Regions from separate parts of the Cupriavidus sp. 291-E7 genome, predicted to be linked through region 2. Evidence: predicted binding sites of a transcription regulator. Region 2 holds the regulator's gene; the other holds the start of a gene.

Region 1 (3,408 bases), on a different contig from region 2:
CGGCACCAAGATCTTCACGACGCACGGCCCGCATGCCGATGTGATCCTGGCTTATGTGCGCTTTGGCCCCGGCGTGGGTGGCATTGGCTCGGTGCTGATCGATACCAAGGCGCCAGGCGTGCGCATCGGCCAGAAGTCCCGCTTCATGTCGGGCGAGGAATGGGCGCAGATCTATTTCGAGGACGTCTACGTGGCGCCCGAGGATGTGTTGCTGGGCGAGGGCGGCTTCAAGAAACAGATCGCGGGCTTTAACGTCGAGCGTATGGGTAACACGGCACGCTCGCTGGCACTGGGGCGCTATGCGTACGAAGTGGCGCGCCAGTGGGCGCTCCAGCGCAAGCAGTTCGGCCGGCTGCTGTGCGAATTCCAGGGGCTGCAATGGAAGTTCGCCGAGATGAAGATGAAGCTCGATGCCGGCCAGCTGCTGCTGTACCGTGCCGCGAGTAATGCGGACAGTGGCCTGCCGTCCGCCGAGGAAACCGCCATCGCCAAGGCGTTCTGCAACCAGGCCGGTTTCGACATCGCCAACGAGGCGCTGCAGGTGATGGGCGGCATGGGTTACAGCCAGGAAGAACTGGTCGAATACTGCCAGCGGCGCTGCCGTGGCTGGATGATCGCGGGCGGCTCGATCGAAATTCTGAAGAACCGCATCGCCGAATCGGTATTCGACCGGACGTTCTCGCAACGGCCCTGATATCAGGCGGCTTCGGCCGCCATGCCTTGCAAGCGCTCAGGGCGTTCGTGCGGTAGATGCGCTGGCGACGCTTCAGTCGTCGTCATGCCAGCGGCGCCACTCGCGCTCGCGCCAGCGTTGTTCGCGGCGCCATTCGCGTTCGCGCCAGCGCTGCTCGCGCCAGCCTTCGTAGTAGCCATAGCCGGGCTGCACCACCACCGGGCGCGGTGCGACCACTACGGGACGCGGTGCCACATAGACCGGTGCTGGCTCGTAGTAGACCGGTGCCGGCGGTGGCGCGGCAACGTATGCCGGAATGCCGATGCCGACATCGACGTTGACGCGCGCCTGTGCCGCGCCGGAAGCCGCCAGGGCGGAAAGACCGATCAGACTTGCGATGAGGAATCTGGACATGGTGAGCACCTCTTTGGCTCGGTTTGCTGCGTGGGTGCCGATAGTAACGGCGCCCCGGCATGTCCGTTGACCCTCTCGCAAGCGTCTTTGTAAGCTGTTGTATCGAATGTCTTGCCATTCGCGGCCTGCTGGCTGGTCGCGTCCTCATCGCCTTCACCCGCCGGGCGTTCGCCTGGTGTCCTGCCCGGTTGCGAGTGTTCCTGCTGAAGGGCATGGCCCGAGGTCTCGTCATCGACCAGCCCGTTTTCCCTTGCCAGAGATCTTTACTTCGATCGTGCCCTCGCGGTGATCGGACGCTTCCTGCACCGACTGGTTGTTACGTACGGATGCATCTTCCAGTGCGGTCGTGGCGTGCTCCGGTTCGAGTCTTAATGGGAAATTAAAAAAGGCGGTAACGAGCGTGGAGCGTGCCGCAACGTTCTGACCACGGATCGAACGCCGGCCCGACGGGTGTCTGACCTGGCGATTCGGGGCGGCTGGATGGGCCGCGTGTCCAATATCCCTTCAAATGTGAGTCATACGACGCTTAAGGTAACTTAAGTCCCTTTGTGTATCGTCTTTGTATCGAGTTCGTATCAAAAAGCCTAAAGAACCACTTTTCGGCGACGTAAACATGGATGTCAAGACATTCGGGCGACGCAGCGCCTGGATGACATTCCAAAAGAAGCGAACAAGAACAAGGGCACACACGCATGGCATCCGTTACCTCCCTCGGGGTGGGATCGAACCTCGAACTGTCCACGCTGCTGGACAAACTCGCCACCGCCGAGCGCGCGCCGCTGGACGCGCTGGAAAAGCAGCACGGCGCCTATCAGACCCGTCTGAGCGCGTACGGCACGGTCAAGAGCATGCTCACCGCCTTCCAGGCCACGGCCAAGGCGCTGATGAACAAGGACACGTTCGGCGCGGTCAAGGCCAGCGTGGGCAATGGCGACGTCCTGTCCGTAACCACCGGCGCCAATGCGGTGCCGGGGGACCTGAGCGTCAACGTGACGCGGCTGGCGCAGGTCCAGTCGCTGGCCGGCAACGGCTTTGCCAAGCAGGACGTGCAGATCGGCTCGGGCACGCTGTCTTTCGAGTTCGGCACCACCACGGGCTGGGACGAAGCGTCGGGTACCTACATCAATCCGGCGTTCACGGCCAACGCGGCCACGGGCACGGCGCCCAACCCGCGCACGGTGACGATCGATCCGGGCAAGGGATCGCTGCAGGACATCCGCGATGCCATCAACAAGGCCGGCATCGGCGTCAAGGCCAGCATCATCAACGATGGCAGCGCCACGCCGTACCGCCTGATCCTGACGTCGGAAAAGACCGGCGAGACGATGAGCATGCGCGTGACCGGCTCGTCGCCGGAACTGCAGGGCCTGGCGGGCTATGACCCGACCACGCCCGGCGCGAACGCAATGAAGGAAACCCTGCGCGCCACCAACGCCGCGCTGACGGTCAATGGCATCGCCATCACAAGCACCAGCAATACCGTGGTGGATGCGGCGCAGGGCGTGACGATGACGCTCAAGAAGACCGGCACGACGTCGATGTCGCTGACGCAGGACAGCGAGAGCATCAAGAACGCGGTGCAGGCGATGGTGACCGCGTACAACAACATCCAGTCGACGGTGAAGTCGCTGTCGCAGTTCGACACCAAGGCCAAGACCAAGGGCGCGCTCAACGGCGACAGCTCGATTCGCGGTATTCAGTCGACGCTGCGCGGCGTGCTGAACACGCCCGAAACCGGCATGCCCGCCAAGGCGCCGACGATGCTGGCCGCGATCGGCGTGTCCATGCAGAAGGACGGCACGATGGCGATCGACAACAAGAAGCTGGACGCCGCGCTGAAGGACAACCTGCGGGACGTGACGCAGCTGTTCGCGGGTGACGGCACCACTGGCGGCTTTGGCCGCCGGCTCTCCGATGCCGTGGATCGCATGAACGGAGAAACCGGCCCGATCGGCGCCGTCACCGCCGGCATCGAGCGCAGCATGAAGGACGTGGAACGGCGCTACGAAGCGATGGAAGTGCGCGTCAACGCGACCATCGAACGCTATCGCAAGCAGTTCACCCAGCTTGACCTGGTCGTGGCGCAAATGAACAGCACCCGCAACTACCTGACCCAGCAGTTTCAGGCGCTGACCAATTCGAAGAAGTAATACGCCGCGGGCTGGCAGCAGAAGGGCGATGGCTTTGGCCATCGCCCTTTTGTTTTGGCCGCCGCCCCCGTCACTTGTGCATTTTCGTTTTTGTTCGATGTCTGTCTGGGTAACGAATGGCTAGGCTTCCTACAGCACGTCGTGGATCGTGGCCTCCGGATTTGGGGCCCC
Region 2 (3,408 bases):
AACTTGCAGGTGGCACCGCCCACCGAAGTGGGCAGCACACCGCTGGGCCAGCGCCGCGTGATTCCGATCCTGTCCGGCACCGTGAGCGGTCCGCGCCTGAATGGGCAGATACTGCCCGGCGGCGCGGACTTTCAGCTGATCCATCACGACGGCGGCGACGACGTGACCACTGCCGATATTGAGGCCCGTTACGTACTGGAAACTGATGATGGCGCGCGCATCTACATCGTCAATGCCGGCGTGCGCAGTGGCGCCACGGCAGTGATCGCGCGACTGAACCGGGGGGAGCAGGTCGACCCTTCGGAGATCTACTTTCGTACCGCCCCGCGTTTTGAAACGGCCGCGCCACAGTACCGCTGGCTCATGCAGCATTTGTTCGTGGCATCGGGCGCCCGCTATCCGGATCGCGTGGTGCTGCGCTATTTCCTGGTCAGATGAACATGGCATCACCACGCAAGCCGCGCGAAACACTCGCGCCGGACCCCAACGGCGGCCACTTCGATCCGCATCTGCCGAATATCGACTATGGCGTGCTCGACTCGCTGATCGGGTACGCCATCCGTCGTGCGCAGATCCGCGTCTATGAGGACTTTGTGGCATCGCTGGCGGCGTGGAACATCACACCGCCGCGCTTTTCCGCGTTGCAGATCATCGCCCGTAATCCCGATCTGAAGCTGACCGACCTTGCGCAGATTCTCGGCATCGCCCGGTCCGGGGCAGTCTTGCTGGTCGATGCGCTGGAGGCAATGGGGCTGGTCAAGCGCCTCCCGTCGCCAACCGACCGGCGCGCGTTCGGGCTGGCGTTGACGGATGCCGGACGCAAGACGCTGAAGCAAGTCACGGCTGCCGTATGCGCGCACGATGCGCGGATTGCCGCAGGGTTGTCGGCGGACGAGCAAACCGTGCTGAAGGGATTGCTGGAAAAACTGGGGCGGTAGCGTTGGGGGCGCTTGCCCTCTCCCCCAGCCCCTCTCCCATTTCATGGGCGAGGGGAGCAACCCAATAGCAATTTGAACCACCGAGGGTGTTCTCCCCTCTCCCGCTTGCGGGAGAGGGGCCGGGGGAGAGGGCAAGCGGCTCCGCATGCGACAAATCAGCAAGCAGAACCTCAACGCCCTGATAACGCAAAGAGAACGATTGCCTTGCCCTTCCGTGCATCACCTGACGTGCAAAAACTCAGCACACAGCATCAGCGATAGCTGACGGTTACCTCGTTGCTGCGGCCCTGGAGCATCGGCGTCATGCCGCCCTGGCCGGGGATGCGATAGGCGAAAACGAAGCCCTTGGTGGCATCGTCGCCGACGAAGGCGTCGGTTTTGCCCTCGGCGCCGGGCAACAGCACGCAGCGATCCGCATTGCACAGATACGCCTGCAGGTCCACGGGTGGCGGGCGGGTGAAGCTGTAGCGCCAACGTACCGACGTGATCCGGCCCAGCGCTTGCGGCATCGTCGCCAGCGGCACCACGGGTTCGGACAGCGCCCGCTGGCCCTTGCTCACGATCTGCGGCCCGACGGACGATGCCGTCCATGCAAAGCGCGAACCCGTAAGCTCGTAGGTGGCTTTCGTGAAGACGGGCGCGGGCGTCTGCGCATGCGACGCCACGGTCCCCGTCACGCACAGCACGGCCAGGACCAGGGCGCGCCGCATCACAGCATTCCGCGCAGTTGTGTGCGCAGGCGCCCAATGGCCTGGCTGCGGATCTGGCACACGCGCGATTCGGTCACTTCCAGCACGGCGCCGATTTCACGCAGATTCAGCTCCTGGTCGTAACAGAGCGACAGCACGAGCTTCTCGCGCTCCGGCAACTTGTCGATGGCGCGGATCAGCGCGTCGCGCATGCCGGACTCCATCAGCACGGTCAGCGGATTGGCATCGTCGGTCACGCCCAGGTGCCGATCCAGAAAATCCTCTTCGCCCGAGCGCTCGAAATCTTCATAGTGCAGCAGCTGGCAGCCGTAGACCTCGTTCAGCAGCTCCTGGTATTCCTCGAGCGGCATCTCGAGTTCCTTGGCCACTTCGGAGTCGATCGGCGTACGGCCGAGCTTCTGTTCCAGCTGGCGCTGCGTGCGCTCGATCTTGCGCGTGAACTGGCGCAGGCTGCGCGATTGCCAGTCGTTGGCGCGCACCTCGTCCAGCATGGCGCCACGGATGCGCTGGCTCGCATAGGTCTCGAACCGCGCGCCATGATTGTCTTCATAGCGTTTGGCGGCATCGAGCAGGCCGATCATGCCGGCCTGTATCAGGTCGTCGATCTGCACGCTGGCGGGCAGCTTGGCCGCCAGCTGGAGCGCAATGCGGCGCACCAGTGACGCGTGTGACTTGACCACGTCCGCCTGCTCGAGCTTTCCCTGAATCGTATACATGGTGGAACTCTCGTTAAATGCTTACAGTTAGCGCCAGCGCCGGAGAGGCTGAAATCGGCTGCTGGCAGGCTGAGTTTCCGGTCCTGTCGAGACTTCTTGTTCTTGCTTATGCGGGAACGGCCGAGGCCATTCCCAGGGACGATGCTTCGCGCAGCGGCCATGCGCCGATACCACTGGCGACGTGCCGCAACGCTCCGGTCGCCGCGGCGGCGGGGTACGCCTCCACCACACACCGCCCCAACTGGAGCGCACGCGCCACCAGCGGATCCATCGGCAGGTACCCTGCCAGGCTGGCCTCCACGCCCAGGTACTGGCTCGCCGTGCGGGCCAGGTTGCGCGCGAGCGCCGTGACCGTCCCCTCCGCGGCCGCCATATTGACGACCAGCTGGAAATGACGGCATGCGTATTCGTGATGCAGCCGCTTGATGCAGGCATAGGCGGCGGTGATCGACGTGGCCTCCGGGCGCATGACGATCACAAAGTTGTGAGCCACGCCGGCCAGCGGCGTCAATGCGCCGGTGATGTCGCGGCGCGCATCCACCAGCACGGAACGAACGTCTGGCAGCCGCGACGACATCGCGCGCTCGTCAGGCAACGCACCAACCAGCGCCGGCCCCGCCTGCAGCACGGCAATACCCGTGGCGGGCCGCGTGCCAACCGCGGTGCCGAACGCCACGCGACCATCGAGCACATCGGCCAGCGTGGCGACGGGACTGGCGCCGGCCAGCCGCATGGCGCGCGCGCCGTACTGATCTTCGTCCACCAGCAGCACGCGTTCGCCCTGCATCGCCAGCGCATTGGCCAGGCCCAGCGCCACCGTGGTGGTGCCGACGCCCTGTTCCGCGCCAACCACCGCAATGCGCCGCGTGACGCGCGGCGCCAGCAGGCGGCGCAGGCTTTCGGCCTGATCGGAGCCCATCAGGTTCAAGGCTTACTCCCCAGCGGCCGCAAGCTGCGGCACGGCATCGATGGCGGCCATCGCCTGCATTGCGGAGGTGGCCGATCCCGACGTTTCGTCCATCATGGACGGTGCCGGCGCCATGC

What was found. The regulator FliA, encoded in region 2, starts transcription of late flagellar genes. The targets are predictions, from matches to a motif close to CTAAAGTTTNNNNNNNNNNNGCCGNTA.
Region 1: the regulator FliA is predicted to act here: its motif matches at 1,623-1,649, upstream of fliD (flagellar filament capping protein FliD).

Annotation. Positions count from the first base shown of each region.
Region 1 is NZ_JBYOJV010000001.1:293,385-296,792, forward strand. Features, by position in the region: gene AC3FLX_RS01345 (acyl-CoA dehydrogenase family protein) at 1-694, shown strand, start outside; gene AC3FLX_RS01350 (hypothetical protein) at 767-1,087, opposite strand; gene fliD (flagellar filament capping protein FliD) at 1,780-3,237, shown strand.
Region 2 is NZ_JBYOJV010000006.1:263,508-266,915, forward strand. Features, by position in the region: gene AC3FLX_RS13365 (DUF3237 domain-containing protein) at 1-438, shown strand, start outside; gene AC3FLX_RS13370 (MarR family winged helix-turn-helix transcriptional regulator) at 441-938, shown strand; gene AC3FLX_RS13375 (flagellar protein FlhE) at 1,190-1,648, opposite strand; gene AC3FLX_RS13380 (RNA polymerase sigma factor FliA) at 1,648-2,364, opposite strand; gene AC3FLX_RS13385 (MinD/ParA family ATP-binding protein) at 2,471-3,283, opposite strand; gene flhF (flagellar biosynthesis GTPase FlhF) at 3,296-3,408, opposite strand, start outside.